DNA from 2 places in the Ewingella sp. C233 genome. Region 2 is predicted to be linked to the other one. Evidence: riboswitches for the same ligand, from Rfam matches in the RefSeq annotation. Region 2 holds a riboswitch; the other holds the start of a gene.
What was found. A riboswitch is a leader RNA that binds a small molecule or an ion and turns the genes downstream of it on or off. The one in region 2 is predicted to bind thiamine pyrophosphate.
Positions count from the first base shown of each region.

Region 1: linked by a shared signal. The riboswitch ahead of thiC (phosphomethylpyrimidine synthase ThiC) and the one ahead of thiM (hydroxyethylthiazole kinase) in region 2 are both predicted to bind thiamine pyrophosphate.

Region 1 covers NZ_JBUZRI010000010.1:15,863-19,429, forward strand. The annotation lists gene thiE (thiamine phosphate synthase) at 1-459, opposite strand, end outside; gene thiC (phosphomethylpyrimidine synthase ThiC) at 456-2,402, opposite strand; TPP riboswitch at 2,542-2,669, opposite strand; gene rsd (sigma D regulator) at 2,751-3,266, opposite strand; gene nudC (NAD(+) diphosphatase) at 3,373-3,567, shown strand, end outside.
Region 2 covers NZ_JBUZRI010000001.1:2,489,725-2,493,291, forward strand. The annotation lists gene ACZRKO_RS11275 (hypothetical protein) at 1-28, shown strand, start outside; gene thiD (bifunctional hydroxymethylpyrimidine kinase/phosphomethylpyrimidine kinase) at 34-852, opposite strand; gene thiM (hydroxyethylthiazole kinase) at 849-1,643, opposite strand; TPP riboswitch at 1,679-1,781, opposite strand; gene ACZRKO_RS11290 (N-acetyltransferase family protein) at 1,853-2,278, shown strand; partial or broken gene ACZRKO_RS11295 (glycoside hydrolase family 10 protein) at 2,480-2,714, opposite strand; gene ACZRKO_RS11300 (helix-turn-helix transcriptional regulator) at 3,153-3,567, shown strand, end outside.

The DNA.
Region 1 (3,567 bases), on a different contig from region 2:
TCGGGTCAGTTCTTTCAGCCCCTGTGGTGCCGAAGGCATATCTTTGGTTTGCGTCGGGAAAATATGACCGAGGGCGATATACGACGGATTCACGGCGACAGCGCGCGCCATTTCAGCATCGTCATGCGTGGAAACGCCCAGCCGTAAACCGGCCTGACGGATGGCTTCAAGATCGGCAGTATCCAAGTCTTCCTGACCCAGATGCACGCCATAAGCCTGATGCTTTACCGCCAGACGCCAGTAATCATTGATGAATAACCGCGCCTGATATTTTTTCCCTAGTGCGATGGCCTCGATAATTGCTGGCTCGACTTCTTCATCGGGTAAATCTTTTACACGCAGTTGCAGCGTTTTAACCCCTGCTTCCAGCAGGCGGGCGATCCATTCCACCGTATCAACGACCGGATATAAACCGAGATGGAAGGGAACGGCAGGAAAGGGCTGAGCGGACTGATTCATTTGTTGATCTCCGTGGCAGGGTGATAAAGCTCGCTGCCGCGTGAACGGAATTCGGCCGACATTTGCGCCATGCCGGATTCAACCAGTTCTATTGGCTGGGCTTTGGCTTCCAGCGCGGCGGCGTAATCGCGAACTTCCTGAGTGATTTTCATTGAGCAGAATTTCGGGCCGCACATCGAGCAGAAGTGAGCAACTTTGCCGGATTCCTGCGGCAGCGTTTCATCGTGGTAAGCGCGGGCAGTGGCCGGATCCAGAGCCAGATTGAACTGGTCTTCCCAGCGGAATTCAAACCGCGCTTTGGACATGGCGTTATCGCGGATTTGCGCACCCGGATGACCTTTGGCCAAATCGGCGGCGTGTGCTGCGATTTTGTAGGTAATCAAACCCTGCTTAACGTCTTCTTTGTTCGGCAGGCCGAGATGCTCTTTTGGCGTGACATAACACAGCATGGCGCAGCCAAACCAGCCAATCATGGCGGCGCCAATGCCTGACGTGAAATGATCGTAGCCCGGTGCGATATCCGTGGTTAGCGGCCCCAGTGTATAGAACGGCGCTTCATGGCAGTGCTCCAGCTCTTCGGTCATATTGCGTCGGATCATCTGCATTGGGACATGTCCCGGCCCTTCTATCATCACCTGCACGTCATATTCCCAGGCGATTTTGGTCAGTTCGCCCAGTGTGCGCAGTTCAGCAAACTGGGCTTCATCGTTAGCATCCTGAATAGAACCCGGACGCAACCCGTCGCCCAGTGAGAGGGAGACGTCATAGGCGGCGCAGATTTCACAGATTTCGCGGAAATGCTCAAACAGGAAGCTCTCTTTATGATGCGACAGGCACCATTTCGCCATGATAGAACCGCCACGCGACACAATACCGGTCAGGCGCTTGGCAGTCATCGGCACGTAGCGCAGCAGCACACCGGCGTGGATGGTGAAGTAATCGACCCCTTGCTCAGCTTGTTCCAGCAGTGTGTCGCGGAACATCTCCCAGTTCAGGTCTTCCGCCACGCCGTTCACTTTCTCCAGTGCCTGATAGATCGGTACTGTGCCAATGGGCACCGGGCTGTTACGCAGGATCCATTCGCGGGTTTCGTGGATATAACGACCGGTGGAGAGATCCATTACGGTGTCAGCGCCCCAGCGCGTGGACCACACCAGCTTCTCGACCTCCTCTTCGATGGAAGAAGTCACCGCCGAGTTGCCGATATTAGCATTCACTTTGACCAGGAAATTGCGGCCGATAATCATCGGTTCCGATTCGGAATGATTGATGTTGGCCGGAATAATCGCCCGGCCTGCGGCCACCTCCTGGCGGACAAATTCAGGAGTGATGTTAGCGGGCAGGTGGGCACCAAAACTCTCTCCCGGATGCTGTTGCAGCAGCACTTCCCCACGAATTCGCTCACGGCCCATATTTTCACGGATGGCAATGAACTCCATCTCGGGCGTAATAATGCCTTTGCGGGCATAGTGCAGTTGGGTGACGTTTTTGCCTTTGGCGGCTTTGCGCGGGCGGGGAAGATGCTCAAAGCGCAGGTGATCCAGACCTTCATCAGCCAGCCGTTGTTGAGTAAAGCCGGAGCTGACCTCAGGCAGTACTTCGGTATCGTTGCGCGCCTGGATCCACTCTGCCCGTAGCTTATTCAGCCCGGTGTGTATATCGAGGATGGCAGCCGGATCGCCATAAGGACCCGAGGTGTCATACACCGGAATCGCTTCGTTGTTTTCGTATTGCGGGTTGTCTTTACTGCCATTGATTAACGTCGGGCTGAGCTGAATTTCGCGCATTGGTACCTGCACGTCGGCGCGCGTGCCTTGCAGATAAATCCGTTTGGAGTTTGGGAAAGCGACGCCTTGCAGGCTGTCGATAAACTGCTGAGCTTCGGCCCGCTGTTCGCGACGGTTAACGGGCTTTTTAGGGGTGTTGGATTGAATACTCGACATAGCAAATTCCTCGTGTTTTTCATGATAAAAAACGTTACGTGATGGAAAATTGCTTGTCTGGAGGTTTACGGCAGGAGTAAAAACGGTCGGTTAAGCGGATCGGGGCCGTGGTTGTGCGGGGCCGCAAAGACGCTAAACGCATGACATTACTCTTGTTCCCTTCGCGGGTATTAACCCGATCAGGTTCCGCGGATCCCGAATTAACGGTCTCAGCCTGGCGTAACGTCCGTAAGGAACATCATGCGCTAGGCACTCCGACAAGAAGCCCCAATATAGGAGGCCGATATAACAACTACAACCCCAGAAGGGTTATTAGCGTGTGAATTTATTTAAATTTGATACTCATAATCACGCCGGGCGTACTATCGCTGCTTCATTGGCAACCGGCGGTAACACGTCTTCTTCTTTGTCGAAAGCCAGCGTAATGAGCTGATCTTCGAGCATAAAACGGGCATCCAGCGCCTCACCGATGTCAGATAGCGCATAATGAAAAGCAAAGGCATTCTCATCATCGATATCATTTTCGGTATAACTGTCATGGAAAGCCATGATAGCTTCGGTATTGAGCTCAAGGGCCGGGTAAATTTTTGACGCGATCAGTTTTTTCGGACTGTCGATGCCGGCAACTTCATCAATAATACGTTGATAAAGGTGGAAATGGCCGGCGGAAAGATAGTCCACCAAATTATGGCAAAAGTTATCCAGCGCTTTTTCGTTTAGCGGGGTATGCTTTTCTTTATTCGGCTTTAGACCCACGAGGGTGCAATAAGAAACTAACAACTCTTTGCGTGCGTGAAGCCACTGGTCGATAAACTCATTACTGCCACCAACGCGTTGGGTCAGTCTTTCCAGACGATTTAGCATGGTTGACTCCGTGAGCGAGAGAAAAGTAACCAAAACGTTAAAGGTTACTAATATTTAACTTCCGAAAACCAGATTGTCAGTCTCGTCGAGGTTATGCAACAACAATATGGAATTACAGATAACAGACCAACATAAGGGCTGGTGGGTCATCAGCCACGAAGGCAAACTTTGGTTGCCTCAGGGCGAGCTGCCTTTTGGCCAGGCGGCTGAATTCCTGCTGATCGGCAAAACAGGAAGACAGATTGGCGAGTGGGACGGATCACCAGTCTGGCTGGTGCGCCAGCCAATGGATAACCATATG
Region 2 (3,567 bases):
GTTTTCGCAAAAACAGAGCCGGGCTTAATTCGCTTACCACCACCTATGGAAATGATGCACCGGCCCAATTCCCTCTCCTACCTCCAGGGAATCGGCCTGCATCAGCGCCTGCTGTAAATAGTGTTTTGCGGCGTGAACCGTGTCCGGCCAATTATCATATCGCGGACGCAGCGCTGCCAGCGCCGCCGACAGCGTACAGCCGGTACCGTGGGTATGGCGGGTGTTGATGCGCGGTGCGGTGAAACGCTGACGGGAATCTTTCATAAACAACCAGTCCGGGCTTTCGCCGTTTTCACGGTTTTCATCCGCCGGTAAATGCCCGCCCTTCATCAGCACCGCTTCACACCCCATCGCCAGCAGCGCCTCGCCCTGTTCACGCATCTCCAGCTCATTCTGCGCCATGTCGCAAGCCAGCAACGCAGCGGCTTCCGGCAGGTTCGGCGTAATGATCGACACCTGTGGCAACAGCAAACACCGCAGCGCCTCGACGGCGTCGGGCTGTAATAACGGATCGCCGCTTTTTGCCAGCATCACCGTATCAAGCACCACAAACGGCGGCTGATAATGTCTGAGCCGCTCCGCCACCGCTTCCACAATTGCCGAGTTGGCCAACATGCCGATTTTCGCGCTGTCGATACGTACGTCACCCAGGACCGAATCCAGCTGCGCCGCCACAAACGCAGGTTCGATGTTGTACACCGACTGCACGCCACGGGTGTTTTGCGCCACCAGCGCAGTGATGACGCTGGTGCCATAGGCGGCGAGTGCGGAGAAGGTTTTAAGGTCTGCCTGAATCCCGGCACCGCCGCTCGGATCAGTCCCCGCAATCGTCAGTGCATTGATGCGTTTCATTGCAGCGCCTCCCCATCGAGAAGATAAAGATTATCGAGGAAAGCCGGAGTAAAACTGCCCGGCCCGCGCGCCTGCTGGCAGGCCCGTTCACCGGCGCAGGACATCACCCGGCATGCCGCGGCCACGTTCTCCAGCCGGTCGCCTGGCAGGGCAACAAACGCCGCGACGACCGCCGACAGCGCGCAGCCGGTGCCGACCACGCGGGTCATCAGTACGTCGCCACCGCGCACCGCCAGACAGCGTTCGCCGTCGGTGACGTAATCAATTTCACCGGTCACCGCCACAATTGCGCCGGTTTGCTGCGCCAGTTGTTTAGCCGCCGGTAAAGCACAGAGCGAATCATCACCGCTGTCCACGCCGCGCCCGGTCGAGCTCATCCCGCTGAGTGCACGAATCTCGGAGGCGTTGCCACGGATAGCGGCGGGTGTGAGTTGAATCAGTTCGAGACAAAATTCTGTGCGTAAGGTCAGACCACCGACGGCCACCGGATCCAGCACCCAAGGTTTTCCAGCCTGATTAGCGGCATAAACAGCGGCCAGCATGGCGTCGGCATGGGGTTCGGTCAGCGTACCGACGTTGATCAGCAGCGCATCGGCTATCGCTGAAAACTGCGCCGCTTCGGTCGGGTCCACCACCATCGCCGGTGACGCACCAATGGCCAGCAGCACGTTAGCCGTAAATGACTGCACCACATCGTTGGTCAGGCAATGGACTAAGGGATGGGAGTTTCGGAGTTTTTGTAACGCAGTAGCCGCATGTGCAGCAGAAAAATCGACAGGTCGGGTATTCATATTTTCTCCCCACCGGCGCTCAAGAAGGCGGTATCGGGAGAGATACCTGACTTCCCTACGCTGGCATAATCCAGATCAGGTAATACGGGTAAGTTCTCAGCCCTTGCTTGCGCAAAAGGGGCACCCCGAGTCAAGGGAGCATTATTGGTGGGCGCGGCGCGAAGATCAACCTACAATCTTCACAGGTTTGTAACAACGGAGAGAATGCCTTGCAGATACGCCCTTACGAGGAGGCCGACCGGCCTTTTTTGCGCACGCTCTATCTGGCCTCGCGCAAAGATACCTGGACGTGGATGGACACGCAGGATTTACAGCTCGAAGATTTTGACCGCGCCACAATTGGCGAAACGGTGATCGTCGCCGTGCGCGACGGTAAGTTAGTCGGCTTCGCCTCGATATTCACTCAGGAAAATTTCCTGCATAACCTGTTTGTCGCTCCCGAAGCCAAAGGGACCGGTGTCGGCAGCGCTTTACTTCATGCCAGCGAAGCAATGTTTACGGGAAAAGGCGCGCTGAAGTGTTTGATCAAAAGTGAAAATTCAGTGAGATTTTACCTCGCCAAAGGGTGGGAGATAATCGCCGAAGGCGAAAGCCCAAAAGGGGATTACTATCTTTTTCATTTCTTAAAGAAATAATGCCCTTGGCGGGCGGCCAGAAAACCGGGTTTCAGCTTTTTGAAAGCTGAGGGAAATGTTTCTAATTTCAAATTCAAATGCAAGGTCGTGGGCGCCGGTCACAATGGCCGTGTTTCAGTTACCGCTGTTATAGCCGCAAAATGTCGTCCTGGCTTTTTAAATACGCGAAATTTGCGGTCAAGCATTTTTAAATACGGAGGATTAGTTTCCCCAGCGCTGTTTAAGGTAATTGACGGCTTCTTGGGTTTGAGGCTGGTTGAGATAGTTTTCCCGGAACAGAGTAGTGCCGTTAATTTGTGACACGAATTGGTTCAAATCGAGCTGTTTTTTAGCTCCGGTACGCCGCCATTGATTATCCAGTCGGGTTCGTTCTTAGAGGGGTCGCCCACCTTATAGAGTGCAATACCGATGTAGAGGCACGCGTATGGGTCGGTTTGCCTGTTGCTCACAGCCGAAGTGCCATTACCCCTACCGCCGCCAGAGCCGGAGTTCATTCATACGCAGAAGAAGATCTGTAAGCTTTCGGGGCGCAAACAACAGCAGATCCTTGAGTTTATTGAGGTGATCACGGCTAAACGGCCGTCTGTGGAGAAGTGGAGCTGATGGCTGACCATTCTGCATAACTACCTAATTCTAATAAAGTAGCCATGCGATCCATTTTTTCTACGACAATTGTTGTTTTCTCAGTAGTCATTTTAGTGGCTTACCAGGCTTAAAGATCGTTTCAGCTCATTCATTTCATTGGCGGAGAAACGGGCCATCACTCAACTCCTGTAAAAAACCTGCCAATAGGGTTTCAGATAAAATAACTCGGAAAGCATATACCACAGAGAGTGGTACATACAGCAGTGAGATGTAAAACAGGAGGTATATTATGGTCATCAAGTCACAGGTAACACGGACACAACCCACGATGGCCGCATCAATCAGCAGTGAAGAACAGATATTTATGACTGAGTTAGGCAACCGGATCACCGCCTTGCGCAAGGATGCCGGACTGACTCAGGTGCAACTGGCACAGATGCTTAATGTTTCACAACAGGCAGTACAGTCATGGGAGGCAGGTCGCAGACGGATACAGATATCGATACTTCCCGCTGTAGCGAAGATCCTCTCAGTTTCTCTGGAAAGGTTACTGGGCGAAGAGACGATATTGTCACCGCGCAAGCGTGGCCCGGCCTCACGTCTGGAACAACAGATCCAGGTAATTAGCCAGTTACCGAAGAGTAAGCAGAAGTTTGTTTCAGAGATGCTAGACACCGTGATTACTCAGGCACAGCAGACAGGAA